DNA from 4 places in the Pseudoalteromonas sp. 13-15 genome. Region 2 is predicted to be linked to each of the others. Evidence: predicted binding sites of a transcription regulator. Region 2 holds the regulator's gene; each other region holds the start of a gene.
The links. The regulator sigma-54, encoded in region 2, starts transcription at its own class of promoters, with help from an activator protein. The targets are predictions, from matches to a motif close to GTTGGCACGNNNNTNGNNT.
Positions count from the first base shown of each region.

Region 1 (7,630 bases), 750 kb from region 2:
AACTCATCATCAGCAATAAACTCAAGCGCTTGCTCAAGTGAATAGTTCAGATGTGGTGTCAATGTTTGTGCTTCATCTGTACCAGATGCACGAACGTTAGTAAGTTGCTTACCTTTAAGCGCGTTAACTGTAAGGTCGTTATCACGGCTATGAATACCGATAACCATACCTTCATAAACTTCAACACCGTGACCGATGAATAAACGGCCGCGCTCTTGTAAGTTAAATAATGCGTTAGTAAGTGCTTTACCTGTTGCGTTTGCAATCATTACGCCGTTCTTACGAACACCTAGCTCGCCACCTTTGTGCGGACCGTAGTGATCGAACGTATGGTAAAGTAAACCAGAACCCGAAGTAAGTGTCATGAACTCAGTTTGGAAACCGATTAAGCCACGGCTTGGGATCATAAAGTCCATACGCATACGGCCTTTACCATCTGGTGCCATGTCAGTAAGTTCACCCTTACGAAGACCAATTTGCTCCATGATAGAACCTTGGTGCTCTTCTTCACAGTCAATAGTTAGTGTTTCATACGGTTCTTCTAACACGCCATCAACAGTACGTAAGATTACTTCTGGACGAGATACAGCAAGCTCGTAACCTTCACGACGCATGTTCTCGATTAAGATACCTAGGTGTAATTCACCACGACCTGATACGCGGAAGCTATCTGGGTTGTCAGTATCTGCAACACGAAGTGCAACGTTGTGTACTAATTCTTTGTCTAAACGTTCACGAATATTACGTGATGTTACAAACTTACCTTCTTTACCACAGAACGGTGAGTTGTTTACAGAGAACGTCATTGTTACTGTTGGCTCATCAACACTTAGTGGTGGTAATGCTTCAACGTTGTTAGGACAACAAATCGTATCTGAAATCTTAAGCTCGCCTAAACCTGTTACAGTAACGATGTTACCAGCATAAGCTTTATCAGTGTCGATACGCTCAAGGCCTAAGTAGCTTTGTACTGAACCAATTTTACCGTTACGAGTCGTGCCGTCAGCGCCAATAACTGTAACTTGTTGGTTAGTCGCAACAGAACCACGTTTAATACGACCAATACCGATTACACCTTTGTACGAGTTATAATCAAGCTGAGAGATTTGCATTTGGAAGTCACCTTCAGGATCTGCATCCGGTGGTGATACTTCGTCAACGATCATCTTGAACATAGGTTCCATGTTGTCTGATGGCTCGTCTAAATCTAATGTCGCCCAGCCGTTGATAGCTGATGCGTAGATTACTTTAAAGTCTAACTGTTCATCAGTTGCACCAAGGTTATCGAATAAATCAAAGATTTGATCCATAACCCAATCCGGGCGTGCACCTGGTTTATCAATTTTATTGATAACGACGATTGGCTTTAAGCCTTGCGCGAATGCCTTTTGCGTTACGAAACGCGTTTGTGGCATTGGACCTTCTTGAGCATCAACAAGTAATAATACTGAGTCAGCCATCGAAAGTACGCGTTCAACTTCACCACCGAAATCGGCGTGTCCCGGGGTATCTACGATATTGATATGGTAATCATTCCAAGAGATAGCTGTGTTTTTAGCTAAAATGGTAATACCACGTTCTTTCTCAATGTCGTTTGAGTCCATCACGCGCTCTTCGTTACCGCCGCGTGTTTCTAATGTACCTGATTGCTCAAGTAGTTTGTCAACCAGAGTTGTTTTACCGTGGTCAACGTGCGCGATAATCGCTATATTTCTTAACTGTTCGATGCTCATATATTTACTCAGAGAAATTAAATTCTCAATGATCCTGCAAGATCTACGCACTCATCTGCGTTTTCACGAGATGTCCAAGCATAGGATTTAAAAGGGCGCATATTATCCCTCATTAATGACATGGATGAAAGTTTATCCAATACAATTTTCAAAACTTTCTCAATACTTTTACTAAGTATCTGTTTTATATATGACAATTATATGAAATAAATTGTCATTATTTTTTCAAAAATGCAGTTTACACTATTTACACGATATTTTTGGCACTCTTTTACATTTAGGTTATGCTGATTTCGAGCGATTAAATTAACAACAAATTGTAGTGCACATAGCCTGCACCAAAGTGGAATTTAACTGCACCATAGTGGTGCTATTTTATGCCCCACATTGTAGCAACTAAGTTTTTTTAACCTATAAACATAGAGTTATAAAAATGGCACAAAATCAGCTTAATAAATCCCAAAGCAATTATGCAGCAATAATAAAACCCAATAGTTGGAGGACACATGTCACAATCGGTTTTAGATTTTATTAAAGAAAATGACGTTAAGTTCATTGATTTACGCTTTACTGATACAAAGGGTAAAGAGCAACATGTATCTATTCCTCATCACCAAGTTGATGAAGATTTTTTCGAAGACGGTAAAATGTTCGACGGTTCTTCAATTGCTGGTTGGAAAGGCATAAACGAATCAGATATGGTTTTAATGCCTGTTGCTGAATCAGTAAAACTTGACCCTTTCACTGAAGAAACAACATTAATCGTACGTTGTGACGTTGTAGAGCCTTCTACACTTCAAGGCTACGAGCGTGATCCACGTTCTGTTGCAAAACGTGCTGAAGATTACATGCGCTCTACAGGTATCGCTGATACTGTATTATTTGGCCCAGAGCCAGAGTTCTTCCTTTTTGACGATGTTAAATACAAATCAGACATGTCTGGTTCAATGTACAAAGTTGACGCTGTAGAAGCAGCATGGAACTCAGATAAAGATTATGAAGGCGGTAACACTGGTCACCGTCCAGGTGTTAAAGGCGGTTACTTCCCTTGTTCACCTGTTGATTCTTCACAAGATTGGCGTTCAGCTACCTGTTTAGTACTTGAAGAACTAGGTCAAGTAGTAGAAGCACATCACCACGAAGTAGCAACAGCAGGCCAAAACGAAATCGCTACGCGTTTTAACAGTATGGTTTTAAAAGCAGATGAAATCCAAGAAATGAAATATGTTATTCATAACATGGCTCATTTATACGGAAAAACAGCTACATTCATGCCTAAGCCAATTGTTGGTGATAACGGTTCTGGTATGCACTGTCACCAGTCTTTAGCTAAAGACGGTGTTAACTTGTTTGCTGGCGATAAATACGGCGGTCTTTCTGAAGAAGCGCTTTATTACATTGGCGGTATTATCAAGCATGCTAAAGCTATTAACGCATTTGCTAACGCATCAACTAACTCTTACAAACGTTTAGTACCAGGCTTTGAAGCACCTGTAATGCTTGCATACTCTGCACGTAACCGTTCTGCTTCAATCCGTATTCCAGTGGTACCATCTGCGAAAGGTCGTCGTATCGAAGTACGCTTCCCAGATCCAACAGCTAACCCATACCTTGCTTTCTCAGCAATGCTTATGGCTGGCCTTGACGGTATCAAAAACAAGATCCACCCTGGCGATGCAATGGATAAAGATTTATACGACTTACCAGCAGAAGAAGCAGCAGAAATTCCACAAGTTGCATCTTCACTTGGTGAAGCACTAGATGCATTAAGTGCTGACCGCGAGTTCTTAACTCAAGGTGGTGTTTTCACTGACGACCTAATCGATGCTTACATTGCACTTAAAGGTCAAGAAGTTGAAAAACTTAACATGACAACTCACCCAGTTGAGTTCGAAATGTACTACAGCTGTTAATGTGACACTGTAAAAGAATGTGTGTTCTCAAGCCCGCTTAGCGGGCTTTTTTAATGGTAAATTAAATCAAACTCCACTAAAGTTAAGCAATCATAAAAATTGCAGGGTAGCAGTGTGAATAGTAAGATTTTATTGCTAATGATTACTTTAGGATTAAGTAATTATGGTTATGCGGGTGAAAAAAGGATTTACGCTTGGAAAGATCAAAACGGCGTTTTAGTGTTTTCAGATACACCGCGTAAAGGTGCTACAGAGGTAAAACTCTCTAGCCAAAGCTTAACTATGCCCGCTAAAGATATAGCGACTCTCAGCAGCCAATCCCATACTAAAAAAACAGGGTTTGGTATTGCCATTACGTCACCTGAGCACAATCAAACCATTCATGAAAATACCGGCACAATATACGTCACCAGCCGCGTAATGCCGAGCTTTAAAGCAGGCTATACCATTCAATTGCTTGTTAATGGAGAAGCAAACGGCCCTGCAATAAATAACTCAGTATTTGCAATTGCTGATGTTGAAGCCGGTGAACATATGCTTCAACTAAGACTGTTTAACGAGAAAAACCAAATTATCGCTGTGAGCGAGCCACGTATATTTAATATGCGCAGAAAAGGCAAAATCCATAGCAATTAAAGCGAAACTTAATACTTAGGCGCAGCAGCTCATTTAAGATAAAACCTGGCCTGTAAACACCTGCGCACTAAAATGGTGCAAACATGATTAATAACAAAAATTTTAGCCCCGAACTGCTTGATGCCATATGGCAAAATCAAACAACGGCAGTTATGCTTCTCGATAAAAATTTTACCGTTTTTTATGCCAATACCAGTACCAGTGAGTTACTTGGGCTTGCCACTAAACGCTTACTCGAACAGCCCTTTGATACCCTTTTTAATTACCATTCAATTGACTTAAAACGCATCGCGCAGTTTTCATTAATTGATGGCGTTGATTGCCAACAACACAGAGCTGACGTAGTCTTTAGCGATTCTCGCCATGCCAAAGTAAGTGTTAATTCAAGGCGAATTAACTTTAAAGGTACTGCGTATATTTTATTAGAATGTCGTCAAACGGACGATGAAATAAAGCACGATCAAGCTTCAAATCAAATGCATCAATACCAAGCAGCACGTAACTTAATAAGAGGCTTGGCACACGAAATTAAAAATCCTTTAGGTGGAATTCGCGGAGCGGCGCAATTATTGCAATATGAGGTTGATCAGCAAGAAAGAAATCAATGCGCTGAGCTCATCATTGAGCAAGCAGACAGATTACGTGAACTAGTAGATAGACTTTTAGGGCCTAATCAACTGCCACAGAAATCTTACGTTAATATACACCAAGCGTTAGAGTCGGTAGTGAAGTTAAGCACACTCGATAATTGTTCAAATATCGAATTGAAAAAAGATTACGATCCTAGTATCCCTAATGTGTTTATTGATCAGAGTAAAATACAACAAGTGGTTTTAAATATTGTTCGTAATGCTCAGCAGGCGCTTACTGAGGGTGGTGAGATAAAAATAAAAACGCGTATTAATCATCAACACCGTCGTCCAGGTAAGGCACCTAAAAAAGCCTTGTTGATCCAAATATCTGATAACGGACCAGGCATAGATCACAGCATACGTGAAACCTTGTTCTACCCTATGATCACCAACAAAGAAGGTGGCTCAGGGCTTGGACTCTCGATTGCACAGACGCTCATTGATCAGCACGATGGCTATATTGAATGTGATAGCTGGCCTGGACATACTGAATTTAATATCTATCTGCCCTTTGCAGATTAATGTTTGGAGTTGCCATGAAAACAGTTTGGCTTGTAGATGATGATGCATCAATTCGTTTTGTACTTGAAAAAGCACTTGAACGCTCTGGTTTTAATGTAGAAAGCTTTGCCAACGCGCAAGATGTACTTAATGCATTGAAGTTTAGTCAACCAACTGTTTTAGTATCGGATGTGAAAATGCCCGGTATGGATGGCATGGCCCTACTTGAACTCATCGCAGAACAAAACCCTGGCTTGCCAGTAATAATAATGACTGCGCACTCAGACCTAGATTCAGCAGTGAACGCCTTTCAAAAAGGGGCATTTGAGTACTTAGCTAAACCATTCGATTTAAATGAAGCCGTTGCACTTGTTGAAAGCGCATTTAGAGCAAATTCCACAAAAAAAACCAAACGTAAGCAAGCGCCTCCTAAAAGTGCTCACATCATTGGTGAAGCACCCGCTATGCAAGAGGTCTTTAGAGCAATAGGTAAACTTTCAGCATCTAGCATGAGTGTTTTGATTAATGGAGAATCGGGCACGGGTAAAGAACTCGTTGCAAGTGCACTTCATAATCACAGCCCGCGTAAAGAAAACCAATTTATTGCCCTTAATATGGCTGCTATACCTAAAGAATTAGTTGAGTCTGAGCTGTTTGGCCATGAAAAAGGCGCGTTCACCGGTGCCGATACCGTGCGAAAAGGTCGATTTGAACAAGCCAATGGCGGCACTTTATTTTTAGATGAAATTGGCGATATGCCTTTAGATGTGCAAACACGCTTACTTCGCGTACTTGCCGACGGAGAATTTTACCGTGTTGGTGGTCATCAAAGTATAAAAGTTGATGTACGCATTATTGCCGCAACACATCAAAACTTAGAAGACTTAGTTAAACAAGGTAAGTTTAGGGACGATTTATTCCATCGCTTAAATGTAGTACGCCTTCGTTTACCTGCTTTACGTGAACGCACCGAAGATATTGAACGCTTAGCGCAACACTTTTTACATAAAAGCGCTAAAGATCTGCAAGTAGAAAGCAAAGTATTGAGCCCTAAAGCCACCGAGCAACTTCGTTTATTTAACTGGCCAGGCAATGTTCGCCAACTTGAAAACACCTGTCGTTGGTTAACGGTTATGGCACCAGGCGAGCTTGTTACAGAGCAAGATTTGCCCCCTGAAATTATTGAAGTAACACCAATACAAGAAGAAGGTGATTGGCTGGATGCTTTTCAGCAATGGCTTAATAATGAACTAAAACAAGGTAAAGAAAATATTTGGCCAGACATACAGGCACAATTAGAAACACGCTTAATTAAAACAGCACTTGCTAATTGTTCGGGCCACAAACAAGATGCCGCCATAAAAATAGGCTGGGGTCGCAATACATTGACCCGAAAATTAAAAGAGCGCAATATTAGCTAACAATGTGCATTAAATTTTGATATCGAATGAAATTAATCGAACACATTCCATTGTTCAAACAAATGGAAATAATTAACAGGCTACATTTTTTTAAGGAATTTACGCTTAACGAGCGTCAAATTTTATTAGAATCATATGGCCTATTGTATTTAGTTGGCCAGCACCAATTTTTGTTTAAACAGTTCGATAACGATAAACGATTGTATATTGTACTTAGCGGCGCACTTTTAGTATTTAAGCATAATCACTTACTTGAACTGGGCACAATAGAGCCTGGCGAATTTATAGGTGAAGGCGCATTTATAAATAACAGAGAGCGCAGTACAAGTGCTCGCGCTAAAACCGACACCATTGTCCTTGCCATCACTCCCGAAGCACTCACTCAGTTACCCAATGTTATTCGAGAAAAAATTAAAGACCGCATTATTGAAGGTATGAGTGAACGAATAACCAAGCTCAGTGACTATATAGAAAATCACGGTTAGCTCAGTCCATATAAACAACCTGCAATGAGCAATCGAGCCAGCTAGGATTATTAACATGGGCTGTAAACGTGTAAGTATCTGATGGTTTATCGCCAAAGGGCGTATTTATAAGTGGCTGCGAGTGACTATAAGTTTGCGAATAATTTTTGTAATAAATGACAACGTAACCATATAAAAACTCCCAACCCAACCTCACAACTGCACCACTGGGTAGAGTAAAATCTGCGTATTCTTTGGTAAAGGTAACGATTAAATCATTGTACTTATCTTCACTGCATTGAGTTGTTCGTAGCTGTTTAGGCATTACAA
Region 1 is NZ_CP019162.1:2,265,566-2,273,195, forward strand. Features, by position in the region: gene typA (translational GTPase TypA) at 1-1,733, opposite strand, end outside; gene glnA (glutamate--ammonia ligase) at 2,240-3,646, shown strand; gene ATS72_RS10500 (DUF4124 domain-containing protein) at 3,761-4,282, shown strand; gene glnL (nitrogen regulation protein NR(II)) at 4,366-5,436, shown strand; gene ntrC (nitrogen regulation protein NR(I)) at 5,451-6,836, shown strand; gene ATS72_RS10515 (cyclic nucleotide-binding domain-containing protein) at 6,863-7,321, shown strand; gene ATS72_RS10520 (hypothetical protein) at 7,323-7,630, opposite strand, start outside.
Region 1: a site for sigma-54 is predicted at 2,166-2,184, ahead of glnA (glutamate--ammonia ligase). Genes of this name have one in related genera too.

Region 2 (7,630 bases):
ACCGTGCAGCCAGCGCGTCCTAAGCCATGGGAAAAAACGTATGTTAAACTTCCAGCGTACGAGCAAGTAAGTGTTAACAAACCTTTATACGCGCATGCCTCAAGGATATTACACCAAGAAACTAACCCTGGTTGTGCAAGAGCTTTGTTCCAGCGTCATGGCGATCGCTCTATTTGGGTGAATCCACCGGCTTATCCTTTAGAAACACATGAAATGGATGCGGTATTTGGATTACCTTATCAACGAATTCCTCATCCACGTTATGGCGACGCTAAAATACCTGCTTACGACATGATAAAAACGTCGGTGAATATTATGCGCGGCTGTTTTGGTGGGTGTTCATTCTGTTCGATTACAGAGCACGAAGGGCGAATTATTCAAAGCCGCTCGCAAGAGTCCATTATTGAAGAAATTGAACAGATCAGAGATAAAGTGCCTGGTTTTACTGGCGTTATTTCCGATTTAGGTGGGCCAACGGCCAACATGTACAAATTACGTTGTACAAGCAAAAAAGCAGAAAGTACCTGCCGACGCTTATCGTGCGTATACCCTGATATTTGTAAGCATATGGACACGGATCACACGCCAACAATCGATTTATACAAAAAAGCACGTGATGTAAAAGGCATTAAAAAAGTTCTTATCGCTTCGGGCGTTCGCTATGACCTTGCTGTACGCGATCCTCGCTATGTTAAAGAGCTGGTGACACATCATGTGGGCGGGTATCTAAAAATAGCGCCAGAGCATACTGAAGACGGTCCATTATCAAAAATGATGAAGCCAGGCATGGGTGCTTACGATCAATTTAAAGAATTATTTGATAAGTACTCGAAAGAAGCGGGTAAAAAGCAGTATTTAATTCCGTATTTTATTTCTGCGCACCCAGGAACTAAAGACGAAGATATGGTAAACATGGCTTTATGGCTTAAGTCTAACGACTTTAAGTTGGATCAAGTGCAAAACTTTTACCCATCCCCAATGGCCAATGCGACCACTATTTACCATACAGAGATGAACTCACTGCGTAATATCAAGAATAATAGTGAAGTAGTGCCAGTGCCAAAAGGAGCACGCCAGCGCAGATTACACAAAGCTATTTTGCGCTACCATGATGCATCGGGCTGGCCAATGATACGTGAAGCACTTCGCAAAATGGGTAAAGCTAACCTAATTGGCAAAGGGCCAAACTGTTTAGTGCCAGAAGAAGGCCGCGATGAAAAAGCGGGTAAAACCGTTAATAAAGGCCGTAAAGGGGCTCGCCCAGCGCTTACACGTCATACGGGATTTAGCCAATTTAAAAAGGCTAATACAAAACCTAAAGTGGGTGGAAATAGGCAAAAAGCCAGATAGTTATTACCGAGACAATAAAAACGCGCAGCTATAAATTAACTGCGCGTTTTTTATAACAGCTTTTAAATTTATATTAACAGCCAAGTGGCGGTGCCTAAAAAGGCAAAAATACCCACAATATCTGTCACTGTTGTTAGCACTACACTGCCTGCAAGTGCAGGGTCTATATTCATTTTTTTAAGTAAAATTGGAATACTTGCACCAGCAACCCCTGCCACAACTAAGTTCATAAACATGGCAAAAGCGAGTACGCCGCCGAGCATAAAATCCCACTGCCAAAGTGCAATGACACCCGCTATCAACAATGACCACAAAATGCCATTGAGTGCTCCAATAGCGAGTTCTTTCATCATTAAAAAGCGTTGGTTGGTTTGATTTATATGACCAACAGCTATACCACGAATAACAAGTGTAAGTGATTGACTACCAGCAACACCGCCCATAGAAGGAACGATGCCATTAAGCACTGCTAAAATGGGTAAAATATCGAGTGTGCTTTCAAAAAAACTGGCTACAAAGGCGGCCGCAAGCGCGGTTAATAAGTTAACTCCTAACCATACTGAGCGTTTTTTAGAGCTTTTTAAGACAGGAGCAAAGGTATCTTCTTCATCATCAAGGCCCGCCAAACTCAGTAAACTATGTTCGGCGTCTTCACGAATTACGTCAACAATATCATCGATCGTGACACGACCAAGTAGCTGATCGTTGTCATCAACAACTGGGGCCGAGATCCAATTATGGCGCTCAAACAGTTGTGCGACTTCACTTTCATCCATTGAAATTGGAATTGACTCACATTCTTCATCCATTAAATCGCGAACAATTTTTTCTGGTGGATTAGTTAGCAATGTACTCAGCGATAAAGCACCAATAAAGCAGTTATGCTTATCAACCACATACAGGTCGTCAGTGCCTTCAGGTAACTCTCCGCGAAGTCGAATGTAACGTAGTACGACATCAATGGTCACATCTGGGCGAATAGTTACCGTATCGGTGTTCATGAGTGCGCCGGCAGAGCGCTCTTGATAAGATAGCGCTTGTGTTGCGCGTTCTCTATCTTGGGTGTCCATGGCGCTAACAACGTCTTGATAAACGGTGTCAGGCAAACTACGTAATACTTCACCTAGGTCATCGTGACCCATGTCTTCAGTGGCAGCAGCAATGTGCTCAGGTTCCATTTGGGCAATAATGCCCAGGCGCACGTCTTCTGATAATTCTTCGAGCACATCACCTTGAACATCAGGATCAACTAACTGCCATAGCAAGCGACGAATTTTGTGTGGAGATGATTCTAATAATAATGCAGTATCACATGGTGCTGTTTTTGCGAGCATGCGCCTAACTTGAACAAACTGACCACTATTAAGTGACTTAGTCACTTGTTTTAGTTGTTGTAGTGGGTAGTCTTGTTCAAAAGCTTCGGGCATTGGCGTCCTTTATTTATACTGTAACTGTTACCTAGTGGGTGGGGGAGTACGACCTAGCAGCCAGTTATTTTGATTATAGTTATTTTATTTAAATGTTAAAAATTAACGTTACTCTTGTTCGTTAAATCGTTGCGAAATAAGTTCTCCAATTGCATTTAAAGCTTGCTCTGCATCAGGCCCTTCACATACCACTTTAACTTCTTTACCTTGGCTACTTTCAAGTAGCATCAGTGCTAATACACTGTCACCAGCAGCTTCTTTATCATCTTGAAACAAGGTGATTGAAGCATCAAATTTTACAGCGAGTTGGGCTAATACAGTCGCGGCTCTGGCATGCAGTCCTAATTTATTTTGTATTAAAAAAGTGTCTTCTATACGCATACATTACTCTATCAAAGCTGAACAGGTTATTAGTTTTGTAAAATTACTTTTCTTGTTCTCTGTGACGTATTTTTACATTGGGATGCGTAACTGCAAAGCTTTCTCCAATTGTTTGCGCTAAATATACAGAGCGATGTTGCCCGCCAGTACAGCCAATCGCAATAGTTAAATAGCTTCTGTTATTTCGCTCTAGGTGTGGTAGCCATGTTTGTACAAAGGTTTGTATTTGCCATGTAAATTTTTGAACTATGCTGTGGCTAGCCAAATAATCTTTTACTGGTTGGTCTAGGCCATTCAGTGGTTTTAGTTCAGGCTCCCAGTGCGGGTTAGGTAAAAAACGTGCATCAAATACGTAATCTGCCTCTTTAGGAATGCCATGTTTAAAACCAAATGATTCAAATGTAACAATCAGCTGCTTATCTTTTTTACCTAATATTTTTTCGCGAATTGATTCAGCAAGTTGATGAACGCTTAGCTCACTGGTATCGATCATGTAATCGGCGCGCGTAATTAGCACATCGAGAAGTTCTTTTTCTTTTTTTATGGCTAAATCAAGCGGAAGTGAATCTATTGATAAAGGGTGTAAGCGCCTAGTTTCAGAAAAGCGCTTAATAAGAGTTTGATCTTCACTGTCTAAGTAGAACAGCGTTGGTTTTGTAAAACCCGGTAAGTATTCGATTATGTGATTAAATTCATCTTGCTCTTTTGGTAAATTTCGCACATCTATACTAACGGCAATTTTATCGTAGTTATCAGAAACGCTTCTTACCAAAGAAGGTAATAAATTTACTGGGATGTTATCTACGCAATAATAACCTAGATCTTCAACAACGCGTAAAGCAACCGACTTACCAGAACCAGAACGGCCACTTATGATAATCAACTCCATTAATCACCCTTTAAATTTGTTACGATTGGTCAACAATAATTTGATACAACTCAGCATCCGATTTAGCACAGCGAAGCTGCTTACAAAATTCTTTATTTTTTAGTTTATCAGCTATCGTTGCTAGCGTCTTTAAATGCTGTTGGTTATCGCCTTCAGGTACGATGAGTGCAACAAAAATATCAACAGGGCGGTTGTCTATAGCATCAAAATTAATCGGTGTTTCACTTACTAACACCAATGCTAAAGGTTCTTGTGCGCCGCTCATTCGGCCATGTGGAATAGCAATACCTCTTCCTATCCCTGTGCTGCCTAGCTTTTCGCGGGTTAATAAAGCGCCCAAAATATCCTGTTGAGATAAATACGGTAATTTATCGTGAGCCAGCTCGCTAATAAACTCTAAAATTCTTTTTTTACTATTAAAAAGGACCGCAGCTTTACTGCAGTCCTCGCATATAAGTGAACTTAATTTCATCATATTAGTGTCGAGCAAGCTTCTCTTTGTGTTTAATTACTTGACGGTCAAGCTTGTCAATCAATGAATCAATAGCTGCATACATATCTTGATGTTCAGTGGATGCGAATAATTCAGCACCACTTACATGAATAGTTGCTTCTGCTTTTTGATTTAATTTTTCTATATCAAGAATGACATGAACATTATTAATATGATCAGAGTGCCTTTCTAGCTTCGCAAATTTGGTATTTATATAGTCTCTTAATGAATCAGTTAGTTCTACATGACGACCAGTTAAATTTAGTTGCATAAGCATTACCCTCTTTGTTTAGCGTCTTAGATCAGGCTCTTTCGCTGATTTGACGGTGGAATAGCAAGAGATTCGCGATATTTTGCGATTGTACGTCTCGCTACTTTAATTCCTTGCTCAGCCAATATATCCGCAATTTTGCTATCACTCAATGGTTTTGCTGAGTTTTCTGCTGCGATTAATTTTTTAATAAGTGCACGTATTGCCGTAGATGAACATTCTCCACCATTTTCGGTACTTACGTGGCTTGAGAAAAAGTATTTAAGCTCAAATATTCCACGCGGTGTGTGCATATACTTTTGCGTAGTTACGCGCGAAATTGTTGATTCGTGCATTTCTACCATTTCGGCAACATCATTTAAAACCATCGGTTTCATGGCTTCTGGCCCGTGTTCAAAAAAGCCCTGTTGTTGTTTAACAATACAGTTAGTTACTTTTAAAAGTGTATCATTTCTACTTTCTAAGCTTTTTATAAACCATTTAGCTTCTTGTAAATGTGAGCGAATAAATTGACTGTCGCCGCTTGATTTAACTGTACGCGACATCGCTGCATATTGGCTGTTTACACGAATTTTTGGCATGCTGTCTGGGTTTAACTCTACAATCCAGCGGCCTTTAATTTTTTTAACTGACACATCAGGTATTACATACTCAGACTCTTCTCGTACTATTGTGTCTGCAGGCTTAGGGTTAAGCGTATGAATAAGTGTCATTACTTCTTTAAGCTCATCTTCTTTGAGCTTCGTTTTTTTCATTAATGTACGGTAGTCACGAGCAGCTAACAAATCAATGTGCTCGGTTAAAATCATTTTTGTTTCATCAATAAAAGGCGTGCCTTTATCAAATTGATTTAACTGAATACACAAACACTCTTGTAAGCTACGTGCCGCAATACCCACTGGGTCAAATAGCTGAATGCGCTTTAATACAGCTTCTATTTCGTCAAGTTCAACCTCAACGTCATCGTCGTTATCTTGATTAAAGCTCTCTAAAATCTCTTCGCAACTGAGTGTCAGTATGCCTGAATCATCCACCGCTTCTACAATAGCAATAGCAATGGCTTCATCTGTAGGGCTAAATGGCGTTAATTGTAATTGCCACATTAAGTATTCGTGAAGCGTTTCAGTTGATGCGCCCTGATATATAGACTCATCTTCAGGCATTGGTCCTGAAGATGATGCAGGGGCTGCACTCATGTACTCATCCCAGCTAACGTCCATTGCCATGTCGTCACTTACGGTATCTTTAGCAAGCGCTTCACCACTGTCTTGTTCATACTCGCTAGGGGCTTCATCTGCAGATACGGTTACTGTAACTTCATCGTTATCTGCTTTTTGCTCATTTTTGCCCGCAAGGTCATCGGCGTAGTCTTGCTCCTCAACCTCAAGTAATGGGTTGCTGTCGAGCGCTTCTTGTATTTCTTGCTGAAGATCCAATGTGCTTAATTGCAGCAAGCGAATAGCTTGTTGCAACTGAGGTGTCATTGTAAGTTGCTGGCCCATGCGCAGCTGTAGTGATTGCCTCATGTATCTCTAACAATCCTTTTAAGTTGTTATAATTAATACTAGCAGATGCTTATAAATAAGGCGTAAATGTTACAGCCTAAATTGCTCGCCTAAATATACATCGCGTACAGTTTTATCATTTAATACGTGTTCAGGGGTACCAGAAGCAATCAGTTCCCCATGAGAAACAATGTAGGCTTTTTCACAAACATCAAGGGTTTCTCTCACATTGTGGTCTGTTATTAATACGCCAATACCACGGTTTTTCAGGTGTTCAATAATCTTTTTAATATCTAATACTGAGATAGGGTCAACACCGGCAAAAGGTTCGTCTAACAAAATAAACTTTGGATCTGCAGCTAAAGCACGTGCAATCTCCACTCGGCGACGTTCTCCGCCCGATAATGCCATGCCTTTGCTGTCGCGAATGTGTTGAATGCTAAATTCATCTAATAGATTATTCAATGTATCTTCTCTGGCTTGTTTAGTGAGCTCCTTTCGAGTTTCTAAAATAGACATTAAGTTTTGATACACTGTTAATTTTCTGAATATAGACGACTCTTGTGGTAAGTAGCCAATGCCTAATCTAGCACGACTGTGCATAGGTAAAAGCGTAATATCGTTATCATCGATAGATATTTTGCCTTTGTCGCTAGGGACTAAGCCTACAATCATGTAAAAGGTTGTTGTTTTACCTGCGCCGTTTGGCCCAAGCAAGCCTACAATACTGCCAGCTTTAACTTCTAAGCCCACATTTTTTACAACTTCACGGCCTTTGTAGCTTTTGGCTAGTAGCTCTGCTTTTAATGTGCTCATGGTTGGCCTTTGTCATTTTTTTTAGGCTCCACAGGCACTAAGATAGTGTGTACACGGTCAGTTGAGCTTTCATCTTTTTCGGCGCTAATAAGCTGCTGTTCTATATCGTAGGTAATGCTTTTAGCATTCATTTTTTGCCCAGCTTGAGATATCTCTGCATCTCCAATTAATGTTAAAAAACGCGTTGAAACATCGTACCTAACTTCATTAGCGCTGGCGCTCATTATTGTGCCGTCGGCTTGTTTTTCTTCAAAATATGCAGGCGTACCTGTGGCAATTAACAATTGCTTGTTGTCGCCTAGCTCATCGCGCTTGTGAACCTCAAGGCGGTCTGCGGTAATTTTTCTGTCGCCATGAATAATTTCAACATTTTTTTCGAAGATACCTACGTTTTCTTTTAGTTGACCCTCTTGTTTATCCGCACTAATCGAAATTTGATTTGCAGAAATTGGCGCTGTTGTTTCAGCGGCATTAGTACCTAATGCAAGTAAAAATGTT
Region 2 is NZ_CP019162.1:3,013,289-3,020,918, forward strand. Features, by position in the region: gene ATS72_RS13940 (YgiQ family radical SAM protein) at 1-1,350, shown strand, start outside; gene mgtE (magnesium transporter) at 1,419-2,777, opposite strand; gene ATS72_RS13950 (HPr family phosphocarrier protein) at 2,886-3,158, opposite strand; gene rapZ (RNase adapter RapZ) at 3,202-4,047, opposite strand; gene ptsN (PTS IIA-like nitrogen regulatory protein PtsN) at 4,067-4,519, opposite strand; gene hpf (ribosome hibernation promoting factor) at 4,524-4,811, opposite strand; gene ATS72_RS13970 (RNA polymerase factor sigma-54) at 4,838-6,337, opposite strand; gene lptB (LPS export ABC transporter ATP-binding protein) at 6,407-7,132, opposite strand; gene lptA (lipopolysaccharide transport periplasmic protein LptA) at 7,129-7,630, opposite strand, start outside.

Region 3 (7,630 bases), on a different replicon from region 2:
GTTTCCACTCATCGGCGGGTAAATCGTTACCCACAATTGAGGCGGTGGCATCGCAGTAAAATAATACATCGTGCTTTTGGCAAATATCACCAATGTATTCAAGCGGCTGGTTCATGGTTGTAGAGGTATCGCCTTGCACCATGGCAAGTACATGGGGTTTTACATCAACAATGGCTTTTTCTATTTGCTCGGGGGTAAATACTTCGCCCCACGGTACGTCTATGGTGTGTACTTTAGCGCCAACGCGCTCGGCTATTTCAGCAAGCAAGTGGCCAAAGCGCCCCATAATTGGCACCAGCACTTTATCGCCCGGGCGTAAAATAGAGCATAAAACGGCTTCTATGCCTGCGCGCGATGTGCCATCAACTAACATGGTCCATTCGTTTTTGGTTTTAAATATTTCACGATAGCGGGCCATGGTTTCGTTCATAAAACCGGTCATTACTGGGTCGTATTGGCCAATTAGCTGCGCCGACATAGCACGCAGTACGCGTGGATCTGCGTTAATTGGCCCAGGTCCCATGAGTAAACGCTGCGGTGGATTTAAAGTTTGAATTTGCGTGTTGCTAAACATGTTTTAGGCTCCGAGAGTCTGAATAAGCATGCGAATGCCCGTTATCATTAATACAACGGCAAAGGCGCGTTTTAATTGTTTTTGATCCAGCTTACTACCAATTTTTACGCCAATAGGCGCAAACAAAATAGTGAGTGGAATAATAAGTAAAAAGGCAGGGAGGTTAACTAACCCCCACGTACCTAGGGGAGCATCGGTTGGCGTTGTGCCAATACTTAATAAGGTAATTACGCCAGGTAGCGCAATCAATAAGCCAAATACGGCTGCAGTGCCTACGGCAACATGGGCACGTACGTTAAATGCACTAAGCATGGGCACGCCAATTGTGCCGCCGCCTATGCCTATCATGACCGATAAGCCACCAACAATACTTGCCATTACGCCTTGGCCAAATTTACCCGGTAATTTTCTTACAAGGGCTGGTGCGCCGGCTCTAAACAACATGTTAAGGCTGACTAAAATAGCAATACAAGCAAACATAAGTACCAGTGCATTACCGCGTATAGAGTGCGCTAAGTAGCTGCCTACAACGGCCATTACTAAAATAAACGGCGCCCAGTATTTAATTAAAGCAAGGTCAATGTTGCCCTTTGCATGGTGCGAGCGAATAGACGAAATAGACGTAGGCACTATGGTGGCAAGCGATGTCGCGGTGGCTATCATCATGGCCGACTCAGGGCTTACGCCAAAACCTTGTAGTAAAAAATACAGCACAGGTACGATAACAATACCGCCGCCTACACCAAAAAGTCCTGCTAAAATTCCGGCAAAAATACCGGTTGCTATTAAGGCCGCAATAATTGGCCATTGATTCATTATTTCTGTCATGTGTGTTCCTACTACGTTGATGAAACAGTTGCACGGCCATCAGAGCGAGGATCCGTTGCAGCTTCAAGGGTTGTAGGTGTATCTAAAATAGCACCCGCGTGACCCATCATTTCGTTGTTGTCCTCGACACTTACCCAGTCGTGGTCACGTTTATTTAATTCATTGTCTATTTGGGCAGCGAGGCTGTGTTCTATTTTTAAATTTGTGCTGGTGTTGCCCCATGTGCGGCCCAGTAACCAGCGCGGATCGCTTACCGCTTGGTTAATTGACTTATTTCGCCACGCGTATCCGGCAAATACAGCGGCTTGAGTTTGTGGTTGGCCTTCACCACCCATAGTGCCGTAGGCAAGGCGTCTGCCATCGTCAAACTTAGCCATAGCCGGGTTAAGGGTATGTGCTGGGCGTTTATTTGGCGCTAGTACATTGGTATCTTTAGTGTTTAAGCTAAAGCTTAGCCCGCGGTTATTCCATACAAACCCGCCTTCGCTCATGAGTATGCCGCTACCAAATTCCCAGTAAATACTTTGAATAAAGCTCACTAGTTGGCCGTTTTTATCGCGTGCTGCCATCCAGACGGTATCGCCGGGCTGGGCATCAAACGGCCATTTTTGGGCGGTATTCATATCAATATTGTTGGCAAGCTCGCTTAAGCGCTCATCAGTTAATGCGTTTTTATAATCATCGCCAAGCGCTTTAGGGTCGGCCCAAAGCGTTGGGCGGTGCGTAAAGCTTTGCTTGGTGGCTTCTACAATTAAGTGGGTCCAATCGGCTTCGGTTTTAGCGGTGTGTTTTAGCTTATTAACGGTACCAATTATTTGTAGCGAATGTACGCCTTGAGTAGGTGCAGGTAAGTTGTAGCAATTAATACCCGACAAATTAGCATTTAGCGGGCTTACTACATCGGCTTGCGTGTTGGCAATATCATTTGGGGTAATAATACTGCCAGCTTTGGCTAAATCGGCTGCAAACGAGTCGGCAAGTTCGCCTTCATAAAATGCATTTAAGCCATGTTTAGCTAAATGCTCAAAGGTATCGGCAAGTTTTGGGTTTTTAAAATGTTGGCCTGCTTGTAACGGTTTGCCATTTGGGATGTATAGTGCTTTAAATGCATCATTTGTATTGGTAACCGTCGCGAGTTTTTCGCAGCCTGCTTGCAAGCTTTTGGTAACAGTAAACCCTTCGTGGGCAAGTTTGATAGCAGGGGCTAAAATAGTACTTAGCGAAAGGACTGCGTGCTCATCTAATTCAAGGGCTTTTTGCCAGCCACGAAGTGTAGCCGCTTGAGTTAATGCGCTTAAACCACCTCGCTCTGGTATGTGTTGCTCATTGCTGTAGGCGCTGATGTCGTTTGGTGCACGCCCGCATGCATCAATAGCGGTGGGTGTGCTTTGGTTTGGGTTGTCAATAAGCCAAAAACTATCGCCACCAATTGAGTTCATATGTGGGTAAACCACGCTAATAGCAGCGGCTGCTGCAACCATAGCCTCGGTAGCTGTGCCGCCTTGTTTTAGTATTGAGGTGCCTGCCTCGGTCGCTGAAAAGTGCGGGGCCGTAAAGGCAATGTTGTGTGCGTTCATGTGAGAGCTTCCTGTTTAAAATATGCAGCTAGTTGTGTTGCGCAGGCAAGTAAGCTTTTATCGTTATTGTGGCTCATCATGAGTGAAAACCCATATGGATGACCATTTTCTAGATTAGCCAATGGTAAGTGAACTTGCGCCGAGCGGCTCAAGCCCGCAATAGCTGATAGCGTAATTATTTGCATGCGTAAGGCGCTTGTGTCGGCGCCCAATTTAGGTGCGGTTGTTGGGGTTGTTGGCAAAAATAAGCAGCTAGTTGAATTTAGGTTTTTAGCAATTAATGTTTGCCATTGGGTTTGAACGTTAAGTGCTTCTTTTTCTTCTTGGGCGGTTAGTGCCAATGCCATTTTAAAACGGGCCGCGATTGCCGGAGCAAACTGGGGAGGGTGCTCCGGCAACTGAAGCCAATCTTTGTGCACTTTAGCAATAGCACGTCCTTGCAATATTCTAAAACTATCAGCGAGTTCGCTTAATAAGCTGATGTTAGGTAGTTCAAAATTTTTATGGTGTTTAAAATAAGGTTTGGTTTTTTTAAGCAATTGTTTAAGTGGTGCTTGTAAAGCTGGGCTGACTAGCTCAAATAAGGGCTCACAAATAACTAAGGTATTTACACTATTAATAGCTTGGCTTGGTAACAATGCGTCGCCTACTTTTTCTAATAGTTCTGCACTTTGGGTAAGCCAGCCAATGGTATCAAAAGGGGGAGCTAGCGGAATTAGGCCGTCTTTTTCAATCACGTTATGGCTTGGCCTAATACCAAATAAGCCGCAGTAACTTGCGGGTATTCTAATAGAGCCGCCAGTATCGGTGCCCAAGCCTATGTCAGCTAAATTGCCGGCTACCGCGGCGGCTGATCCCATACTAGAACCACCGCATACATGCCCTTTTAATTTTGGGTTTTGTGCTGCGCCATAGTGAATGTTATTTCCCTCTAAGCTGTAAGCAAGCTCATCGGTATGGGTAAAACCTTTAAAAATACAACCTGCATCCATTAAATTGTTAACGCTACTTGCTGTTTGCTGGGCAGGTTTTGCTGCTTTAAACCAGCTAGGGTTACCTGCGCTGTTGCGCTCGCCTTTAACTGCAAATACATCTTTTACGGCTAGGCGCTTATTGCTTAGTGTGCCCGTTTGACTTGATTGCCAATTACTGGGTCCATGGTCACAAAATATACCTGTGTTTTTAGTTTTTAATTGCGTGTTCATTTTGTAACCCATCTACATAAAACTGACCAAATGGTTATTTACTAACTTTAAATTGAGTAAAAGAGAATAGTGTTGTTATTTTTTTCGGCTCTCTACGTAATATCTTATTTATATTAACTGAGCACTAATTGTACTTTGCATCGGTGGTTTCGGTTTTAGCGAACTTAATACAAGCAAAACAAATGCCAAAAGTAAATTCCTGTCCGATTGGTCAGGTTTTTGGGCGTTACAGAGGGGGATTTATAATTTTGAAGTTTTAAAGTGGGTGCTTTTAACCGCAAAACAAACCAACTTGGTGCATTGTTGCACCAAACTGGTTGTTATTATTTACACTAATTTATTAAATAAGGGGGGCTTTACTAATTATTAGGCCATTAACGTCGCCATATAGCCAATCGTTTGGTGCTATTGCGGTATTTAGCATATTAATAACTTGGTCTTGATCGCCAAAACCGCGCTTAAGTGTGCTACGAGGGGTTGAACCAATCGCCATTACAGGTAAATCCATTGTTGCAAGTATTTCTATATCGCGGCAACAACCATTTATTACAACACCTTCCCAGCCATTTTGTAGCGCGCGTTCGGCCATAATGTCGCCAATAAAAGCAAAACGTTTGCTAGCAAACCCATCAATTACTAACACTTTCCCTTTACCATCTTGATGAAGAACATCGGCGGCAAACGAGTTGTCTTCTGGGCAGGTTACCGTTACTGCTTGGCCACTAAAGGTGGTTTTTTTACCAAAGTGGCGCAATCCACTATCTGCTACTTGAACCGAGCTGCGGTGATCGTCGAATAGGTCAGGGGTTGTAAAGTTTTCCATGTGTTAGGCCTCGTTTGGGGCGGGTATTTTTAAGCCAATACCTTTTAAAATTATGTGGGCAATTGATTGTGTTATTTGTGCCACGTCGGTTTCGTCATATTCTAATTTATTCATAACTAGCAGTACTTCTGCTTGAAAGTCTGCGTAGTATTGTGTTGTTGACCAAATAGTAAATAAAAGGTGATGGGGATCCACTTGGTCTATTTTTTTTGCGTCCATCCAGGATTGAAACACATCAATTTTTTGTTTAACCCAAGGCCGTGTATTTGTTCTAAAGTAGTTTTGTAAATAGGGGGCGCCACGCAAAATTTCATTGGCAAATAAACGAGATTGAAGAGGTTGGTTCACGGCAAGTATTACTTTACTTTTTATGTAGTTATAAAGCACTGCTGCGGGGTCGTCTTCAGCGGTGACGTTATCAAGGCCTAAGTTCCAATTTGCTATTATTCTGTCTATTACCGCTTCGTAAAGGCCATCTTTGCTTTTAAAGTAATACAGTATGTTAGCTTTTGGAACGCTAGCCTCTTTTGCAACCATGCTCATGCTTGCGCCGTCATACCCATTAAGAGAAAATAATTGCTCGGCGGCATTTAATATGAGCAGTTGGTTTTTTTCCCGAGTGACTTCTTTTTTATTTGGTTTTATTTGTGTGGTCATTATTGATTGTGCGTGTTTAACGTGTTGATTGATTGTAGCTTTACTGACCGAAAGGTCAATTACTAAAGTGGCTTTAAATTTAACAGCACGTAAATATGCTTAGGTGTGCAGAGGTTAGATGGAGTTAGCAGGTGTGTGTTTAGCGTATAGGGAGCTAAACACACCATGGTGTTAAATACTATGTTTGTTTAGCCAGTCTAGTGCTAAAGGCCATAAAGCGGCAGACCTTTTACTAAAAAACTTCATATGGCCAATATCTTTCAGGTTATATTCACTGGGCGTTAAATGTAGCGTTTGTGCGTTAAGTTTTGGAAAAACAGAAAGCATATCAGCAACATTATCGTTATTTGCTATATCATCATCGCTGGCATTAATCCAAAGCGAAGGCATGACTAGTTCATTATAAAAATGTTGAAATACTGTATTGCCAAATGCTGATTTAACATACCCTTGTGCGTTACACCATTTTTGCCACTGTTGAGCTACGCCTATAGGTAAAGGCTCGCCCATACCAAACCATTGTGATTTAGTATGGCCAAATAGTGCATTACTCACCGGAATAACCCCATTCATAAAAAAGTGTGCTTTAACCTGATACGCCAAGCGCATATTGGTTAACTTGCCCGACGAACACGCAAAGTTAAACAGTGAGCTGAGTTGAGTGGCATTGTGCATTAAACCTACTAGCTGCCCGCCGGCACTGTGACCTATCAAATGGTAGTGGGTATTCGGAAATGTTTTTTGAAGTTGTTCTAGCACTGCGGGCATATCCTGCTCGCCCCACGATTGCAAATTCGCTTTACTATTTTTAATGCTGCCATTAAGTGATTGGCCTATCCCGCTGTTGTCAAACGTAATAACGGCAAATCCATTTTGCTGCAAGTAAGTAGCAAAGTTTGCATAAAATTGCTGTTTAATCCCCGTTGCAGGTGCAATCATTACTGCGCCTTTTATGGTGCCTTCTGGTTTAAATACATGCGCGCTTAATGTTTGTCTGTTATTACAGGTAATAGTGATGTGATCAAAGTGTGGTGTGGCCATTAGAGTTATTATTTTCCATATAAAGTACACAGTTGAAAAGAGTAACTGGTTAGACCAGTAAAGGCAATAATACTATTTTTCCCGTGTTCATGTCCTAATGGCAAAAAATCAAAAACAAGCTATTTTGCGTCACTATTCACCTGAGCTAATAAGTCGAGTACTTTTTGTTGACCAAAAGTTTGTGCAAATTGCTCTGCTGTTTGGCCAGCTTTGTTTTGATGGGCGTTATCGCAATCAAGGCTGACAAGTGTTTTAGCTATACTAAATTCGCCTCTAAATATAGCGGCCATTAAGGCCGTATTACCACGCTTATCTTCAAGGCAGGCATTAGCGCCTAACTGTAAAAGCGTTTTAACCGTGCTTTTATTACCGTGATAAGTGGCAATCATTAGCGCGGTGTAACCTTTGTTGTTGTAACTATTAATAGGAATGCCAGCATCAACAAATTGCGTTATTACGGCTGTGTCGTCGGTGCGTGCGGCAGCAAAGTAATATGCAAGTAAGCTGTCGTATTGTGCTTTTGCGGTTGTTGGCTCATTCACAGTATTTTGTTGTTCATTACCAAGGCTTGAAAAGCTCATTACTAAAGTAAATATAATAAGGAATTTACGCATACGGTTTACCTTTTAAAAAAAGAGGAAGGGAGAGTCGGTCCTTCCTCTAGGTTGGGTAAATTATTAAAGTTTAGCGGCTAGTTGCTTAACCATTTTAATATCGCCATTTACGGCTTTAGTTAAACGTGTACCGTACTCGCTGTCGGCTTTGTAGAAGTGGCTAAGCATTTTGTGCATAACTTTGCTGTCTTTTACTTTGCCTAAATCGCCAGCTAAGTTGTTAACTAAGTTAGTGCGCTCTTGCTTACTAAAGCCACGGTAAAGTACGCCAGCTTGTGCGAAGTTTTGCTGCTTTTTAATCGCGGCTTGTT
Region 3 is NZ_CP019163.1:499,113-506,742, forward strand. Features, by position in the region: gene ATS72_RS17775 (pyridoxal-phosphate-dependent aminotransferase family protein) at 1-574, opposite strand, end outside; gene ATS72_RS17780 (sulfite exporter TauE/SafE family protein) at 578-1,402, opposite strand; gene ATS72_RS17785 (gamma-glutamyltransferase family protein) at 1,414-2,979, opposite strand; gene ATS72_RS17790 (amidase family protein) at 2,976-4,184, opposite strand; gene ATS72_RS17795 (putative 4-hydroxy-4-methyl-2-oxoglutarate aldolase) at 4,525-5,007, opposite strand; gene ATS72_RS17800 (TetR/AcrR family transcriptional regulator) at 5,011-5,664, opposite strand; gene ATS72_RS17805 (alpha/beta hydrolase family protein) at 5,836-6,705, opposite strand; gene ATS72_RS17810 (ankyrin repeat domain-containing protein) at 6,825-7,319, opposite strand; gene ATS72_RS17815 (catalase) at 7,383-7,630, opposite strand, start outside.
Region 3: a site for sigma-54 is predicted at 4,356-4,374, ahead of ATS72_RS17790 (amidase family protein). Genes of this name have one in related genera too.

Region 4 (7,630 bases), 1.3 Mb from region 2:
TTTGAAAAAATGGATAAAGCGTTCACTAAAGAACAGTTTTAATAAACGCTTTCAACAATCACGCTTTTTGAAATTGCGTTATATAAAACGACAAGGTGACATGGTGTTCACCTTTCTCTTCTAGTGTTTCCCAGTGCTCAGGTCTAAATTTCCACGCAAACGGTGTCATCATTATCAGGTTTCTAACATCGTTAATACTCAGTGTTACCTGTTGAGTGATTAAATCTTGGTGAGTTTCTGTAAAACCTTCAGGCACATCTACTTTCGTATGCTCGCTTACTGATTGGTAAATATAAGCTTTTAACTCTTTTAAATGCCATGGCCCTGGGCTGGCCACGACAAGCGTAGCATTAGGTTTAGCGAGTCTATCAAGCTCTTTAGTAAATAAAGGTGCAAATACACTTATAAGAATATCAGCAAACCCTTCTTTAAAAGGGGCTTGACTGATTGAGGCAACGCTAAAGCTGCAGTTGGGGTAACGTTTAGCGGCGTATTTTATAGCTGACTTTGAAATATCTACACCATAAACTTGCGCCTGAGTATTATTAGCAATAGCGTGGGTGTAAAACCCTTCACCGCACCCTAAATCAATAATATTATTACCTTTTATAGTACTTGTTATATCGCTAAGTGCTTGTTGTAAGAATGCATAAAAACCTTGCTCTAAAAATGTGCGCCTTGCTTGTACCATTTCAAGCGAGTCACCAGGTTGTTTAGAGTTTTTGTTTTGAACAGGCAGTAAGTTAACGTAGCCTTCTTTGGCAAAATCAAAACTGTGGTTGCTTTCACAACGCAGTGTATTTTGAGTTTTTGCTAGCGATTTGCTACATAAAGGGCATTGATATTCAAGACTCATGAGTCTAGGTAATCCTTGTCGTAAAAAGTTTTAACCCAGTGGGGACGGTATGTAATTAAAATGGTGATGGCCATTCCGTTCAACATGGCTTCTGGAAACCAAATTATAGCACTTAAATAAACGTAATTGTCGGCAAGTTCTTGCCAATTATACTCACCTAAAGAGAAGTAAAAGAGGGCACCTAAAGATATCTTTATGCACGCTATAAACCCAGCTGTTATGAAGGCACAAACAAATATATAAACAAAAAAATGCTTAGGTAAATAGTGATAGCACACAACAAAACTTAAATAACTCAATAATATGGGAATAAAAGCGCCAATAAGTATCTGTACAGGTAAAAGGTTAAAACTAACCTGCTCAAATGAAAACAACAAGGCACTTGCCAGTAGGCTACTCAAAATGGTTAGCCGCCAGCCTAATATTAAGGTGGCTGCAGTAATACCAAGTATGTGCAGGTCAAGGCCAGTTAAAATACCGGCTTTAATACGCCACAGTAGTGCAAATACAAGCGCACAGGCTAATACACCTGTTTGCCTAGCAGATGTTTTATAAAGCGATTTATAGGTGTTTTTGTCAAAACTAAAAATCGCAATAGCAAGTACAAGGACCCACATCAGCCCTTGTATTTCAGTGTTTAACATTATAGCTACTTGAACGTTGACCAAATTGGCGCATGATCTGATGGTTTTTCAATTGCGCGCAGCTCATAATCAATTCCTGACTCAATACAACGCTCAGCAAGTGATTGAGTTGCAAGTACAACATCAATTCGCAGGCCGCGATTATCTAAAAAGCCTTTAGAGCGGTAATCAAACCATGAGTATTGATCGTTAACATCAGGATAGAGTTCTCTGAAGGTATCTTTAAATCCCCAATCTAAAAGTGTTGATAGCCATTGACGCTCCTCTGGCTGGAAAGAGCACTTACCTGTTTTTAGCCAGCGTTTAGCGTTGACCTCACCAATACCTATGTCTAAATCTGTAGGTGATATATTTATGTCGCCCATAACAACTACATCCTGATCGGGAGTGAGGTTTGTATCTAGATGTGTCATCAAATCTTTATAAAATTGACGTTTATAGGGGAATTTAGTTTCGTGATTGATGTTATCGCCTTGCGGGAAATAACCATTCATAACGGTAATGTCGCGGCCGTTATCTTGTTCAATAGTGACACTGATCATGCGTTTTTGCGACTCTTCTGTGTCGGTAGCAAACCCTTTTAAGACCGATTTTGGCTCTTTTTTGCATAACATAGCTACGCCGTAATGTGCTTTTTGACCGTGAAAGTAGACGTGGTACCCCATTTTTTGAACATCGTCTAATGGAAACGCTTCATCATGAACTTTAATCTCTTGCAAGCCAATTACGTCTGGTTGATGTTTATCAATAACAGCTTGTAATTGGTGAAGACGAGCACGCAGACCATTGATATTGAAAGAAATCACTTTCATTCGATTTACCTTTAAATTTGTTCTCATTTTGATAGCAAATTGTATCAGTAATTTAGCTTACATAACATGTCTGAAATGACAAAATAGCTGCGCAAATGTTGATCAAATGCTGGTGAAAGTTTAAACATTGTTAATGTTGTATTAATTTATAAAATAAATAAAAAATTCAATTGATCTGCTTAAAATTGGCTATATAATGCGCGCAAATTCATTGGCAAACTCGTTCACATAGGATCTCTCATGAAAGCACAATTATTTTTAGCGGCAACATTATTAGCATCTTCTTCTGTTTCAGCTCAAAGTAACACTTACTTCAGCCAAGACAGCTCAATTGAGTCTAAGCTGTGTGTATTAAGCGCAAACGAAGGTTTTTCTGCGGCACGTAAATTAGCAGCTAAGCACAATGTATACTTATCACGCTTCTCACAAAGCATCATGTGTAACGGCCAAGATATTCGTGATATTGCAAAGAAAGATTCAACAAACAACATAACTGAAAACAAAGTAGAAGTGTTTGCTAAAGATGCTCAACAAGAAACTCAATTATGTATGACTGCATTAAAGCAAGGTTTAGCGCCAGTACGCCAAAAAATCGGTAACTTAAACTCGCTTAAATGTAACGGTCAGAAAGTTACTGACTTTGTTAAGCGTTATCAAAACGCTGCAATTTAATTAGCACAACAAAATTAATGAGAGCCCAGCTTTTAAAGCTGGGCTTTTTTTTTGCAAAATTTACAAGGTTGGTTGAAAAGGTTTCAAGGCTAACGTATTGAAAATAGAATAAATAATACACAGGATTTCTGTAAAATACTGAAATTTATATTTATTTTATTTTGGCACCAGACTTGTATTAGTTGTTGTGACATTTATTAACAACGAAGGACACGTCTTATGAAAAAGTTAACATTAGCAACAACTATTCTAGCAACATTAAGTTTAGCAGCCTGCGCATCTAATCAAGGTCTTGATAAAATAGACAGCGACTTTGCAAGCCTAGACAACGACAGTGATGGTTTTATTTCAAAAGTTGAAGCTGACGACGATAATATTTGGGGTCACTTTTCAAATATCGACACCAATATGGATGAAGAAATTAGTCGTAAAGAATTTAATGCTTACATGCAGTTAAACACTGGCAAGGTTGCAACCGATAGTGATGTAAGTGAATCAGCCTTTAAAGCTGAAATTGCAAAATTTGACAAAATTGAAAGTAGTTTTGCCAGTTTAGATAACGATAGTAATGGTTACATATCAGTTGTTGAAGGCAATGACGACGATATTTCAAATCACTTTGGTTATATGGACAAAAACGAAGACAAGCGAATTAGTAAAAATGAGTTTATGGGCTACATAAATAAATATGGTAAATCTGTAGCTGAAGACGAAGCGTTAGAGTCAATTAAACACAGCTAATTAAAATTCAGAACATAAAAATCAAAGCCAGTTATTTTAACTGGCTTTTTTTATGGCTAATTTTAGATAATTGCCAGATATATTTTCCTAGTTAGTGGTTGTTCTGTCATAATAGATGGCTGTGTATTTTTATTTATTAAGAGTGTATATGGCTGGGCGGCGAATTAGTGATGAGCAGTTGGTTGAAATCATTGAGGCTGCGATTTTTGTTGCAGACAAACCCATAAGTAAACGCCATATTAAAGACACTGTTTTAGTGGATATTGCAATTTCTATGTCACGTGTAAACGATGCTATAGAAACAATACAAACACACTTTCAAACCCGTGGTATTCGCCTTGTTGAAGTTGGTAGTGGTTATCGATTTCAGGCGTGTAGTAGTTTGAGCCCTTGGTTGAGTAACCTATGGCAAGAACGAGCTCCTAAATACTCACGTGCTTTATTGGAAACATTATCACTTATTGCTTATCGTCAACCCATTACGCGTGGTGAAATAGAGCAAGTAAGAGGTGTAACAACGGGTTCGAATATAATTAAAACCTTACTCGAAAGAGAGTGGGTGAAAGTGGTAGGGCACAAAGAAGTACCGGGTAAGCCCGCTTTATACGCCACTACTAAACAATTTTTAGATTATTTTTCATTAACGGGTTTAGAAAACTTACCTGCGTTACCTGCGCAACAAGAAAGTAAAATAAACCAGTTATTAAGTGATCCTTCTGTGAGAGAACCATCCGAATGAATATACAAGGTGAAAAGTTACAAAAAGTCCTAGCCAGAGCTGGTGTAGGCTCGCGTCGTGAAATGGAAAAATACATTGACGCTAACCGTGTTAGTGTTAATGGCAAAGTAGCTAAACTCGGTGACCGCGTTGAAGAAACCGATTTAATTCGTGTTGACGGTCATACCGTAAAAATTGAAGAAAAAGCTGACAGAATTTGCCGTGTAATTATGTACAACAAACCCGAGGGAGAGTTGAGTACACGTAAAGACCCAGAAGGTCGTCGTACTGTATTTGACAGACTTCCTCGTATTGATGGCGATCGTTGGATAGCTGTAGGCCGACTGGATGTGAATACGTCAGGCTTAATGTTGTTTACCAACGATGGTGAATTAGCCAATCGTTTAATGCACCCAAGTTATGAAGTAGAGCGTGAATATTCTTCGCGTGTGTTTGGTGAAGTAACAAACGAGACACTTAAAAACCTGATGCGTGGTGTTGAGCTTGAAGATGGTCCAGCAAAATTCACAAATATAAAACCGCTAGGTGGTGAAGGAATTAACCGCTGGTTTAATGTGACATTAAACGAAGGGCGCAACCGCGAAGTTCGTCGTTTATGGCAATCTCAAGACGTTGAAGTGTCGCGTCTTATCCGTATTCGTTACGGTAAGCTAGAGCTAGATAAGCGTGTGCCACAAGGTGGTTGGGTTGAATACGACTTAGAAACCGTTAACTACTTGCGTAAAACGGTTAAGTTAGGTCGTGAAACGCAAACTAAACTTTCAGTTATGCCTGAAAAACGCAAAGATAAACGCGCTAAAATTAATCAAATTCGTAAAGCGGTTAAAAAGCACAACCAACGTGTTAAGTCGACTAAGCGTAAGTGATATTTTGACGTTTTGTATAAAAGCCGCATTATTTGCGGCTTTTTTATTGAGGTTAATAAAAGTAAACAGCTGTTACTTTTTTATTTGTGCGTCTAATGACTCGCCATTGACTGCAATTGAATCATCACTCATTAAATATAAATAGGTCGGCATAATGCTTTCAGGTGTTGCCAACTTATCTCTATCTTCGCCAGGGTATGCCGATGCGCGCATAGATGTGCGTGTAGCACCTGGATTAATACAGTTTACGCGAATGTTGGTTTTACCTACTTCACAAGCCCACGTTTGCATCATACCTTCAACTGCAAACTTAGAGATGGCATAGGGTCCCCAAAACTCACGGCCTTTACGACCAACACCAGATGAAGTGAAAACAATAGAAGCATTGTCTGATTTACGCATCACGGGGAATAATGCTTTGGTGATCATTGCTTGAGCTGTCACGTTAACTTTCATGATGTTCTCAAACGTAGATGAACAAAAATGTTCTAGTGGCCCTAGAGAGCCTAATATGCCAGCATTATTTAAAAGTCCGTCTAAACGACCAAACTGATTCTCAATAGTTGCAGCAAGATCACGATAATTTTGTTTTGTTGCGCCTTTTAAATCCATTGGCACAATCGCAGGTTTTGGGTAACCTGCATTCACAATTTCATCGTATACGCATTCAAGTTTATTTGTTGTTTTACCTAATAAAATGACAGTCGCACCATGCTTTGCATAAGTAATGGCTGCTACTCGGCCAATACCATCGCCTGCGCCAGTGATTAAAATAACTTTATCGTTTAATGCATTTTCAGCTGCTTGATAAGTGTGCATAAAAGTACCGATTGATAGATTTTTTCTGATTTTAACATAGCAATTCGACAAGTAATCGAATTTATTGAAAAATTAGGTGGCGAAAAAAGAAACTTTACGTTAAGTTTAACTGGTCTAATGTCTCATTAATAATCTGATTACATTGTTTTAACTTGATACACTGATTAAACACACTATAAAAATAAAATATGTTCGGAGTCACCAATATGAAGAAAATGCTACTTTCACTCTCGGTCACTGCTGCTTTAGCAGGTTGTGGCGGCGGAGAAACGTTAGAAGATGTTAAGAATGAAACCGCTACAGTTGTACCTATGGCCACGGTTAGCTTTGACCCTGCTAACGGTGTAATTTCTGTTCCCAATGATTTATTAATGAGCGGTACCCAAGATGGTACTTTAAATATTCCAGGTGAATTAGATGACGACAATGTATCTATCCCGCGTGCTGCATATGCTGATCCTCAGTTAGCATTAGGCGCACTGGACGGCTGGTCGTCTCAAGTTCCTTATAAAGTTGATTTGACATTTCCACCAAATGTTTCACTTGACGAAGCGTCAGCTGGAACACCTGGTAGCGTAAGAATTTTTGAAGTAATAATGGGCGCAAGTCTGACAGATGCAGAATGTTCTGTTGCTCCAGCTGGTGCAGCTTGTAAGCTTGTTGGCGAATTAACATTCGGTGTTGACTTTGTTACTCAAGCTTCAGGAAATGCCGTCGCTATTATTCCTCTAAAGCCTTTTAAAGCAGGTAGTTCGTACATTAATGTATTAACCACAGGCCTTAAAGATTCTATGGGGCGTTCTATTGCGCCGTCATCTACTTATGGCTTAGTTAAGCAAGAAGCGCCATTAATTACTGATTCTCAACTTGCATTACAAGGTGCAGTTAATAGTTACGAGAACGTAGTTGTGAGCTCTGGTGATATTTCAAAGGAAGATATTATTTTTTCTGGCGCGATGACGATTCAGTCAGCGGGTCCAGTACTTGGCACAATTAAAAACTTATTGGCTGCAAGTTTACAAAACGATGCTTTGCCTACACCAGCATTGCAAGTACCTGAACAACCTATGGTCAATGTGCAACAAGTGTTTGCATCTCAGGGTGTAACAGTATCTGCTGCGTTTTCAGGCGTTCAATACCAAAAAGGTAGCATTATGTTACCTATGTATCTTGGTACGCCAACTGGTACAGATATTAGCGATTTAAACGATACATACTGGCAAGGTATGTGTGATAACGCTGTAGCACTTCAAGGTTACAAAGCAGTTGCAGGTGATGCATTCCCAACTGATCCTATCAGTGAAAATGATGGGTTATGTTCAGCGCTTAGTGGTGGACAGTTACGTGACCTAGGTATCGACAGCACACGTCATTTAACAAAATATAACTCAATCCCTAAAGTACAAAGTATGGCTAACGTACCAGTACAGGTGACAAAACCAATTTTACCAATCATTAACGGTGTACGTGCACAGTTACAG
Region 4 is NZ_CP019162.1:991,807-999,436, reverse strand. Features, by position in the region: gene yfbV (terminus macrodomain insulation protein YfbV) at 1-42, shown strand, start outside; gene rlmA (23S rRNA (guanine(745)-N(1))-methyltransferase) at 59-856, opposite strand; gene ATS72_RS04605 (energy-coupling factor ABC transporter permease) at 853-1,500, opposite strand; gene xthA (exodeoxyribonuclease III) at 1,506-2,312, opposite strand; gene ATS72_RS04595 (hypothetical protein) at 2,553-2,984, shown strand; gene ATS72_RS04590 (EF-hand domain-containing protein) at 3,204-3,725, shown strand; gene scpB (SMC-Scp complex subunit ScpB) at 3,874-4,464, shown strand; gene rluB (23S rRNA pseudouridine(2605) synthase RluB) at 4,461-5,330, shown strand; gene ATS72_RS04575 (YciK family oxidoreductase) at 5,403-6,149, opposite strand; gene ATS72_RS04570 (VolA/Pla-1 family phospholipase) at 6,356-7,630, shown strand, end outside.
Region 4: a site for sigma-54 is predicted at 3,145-3,163, ahead of ATS72_RS04590 (EF-hand domain-containing protein). Genes of this name have one in related genera too.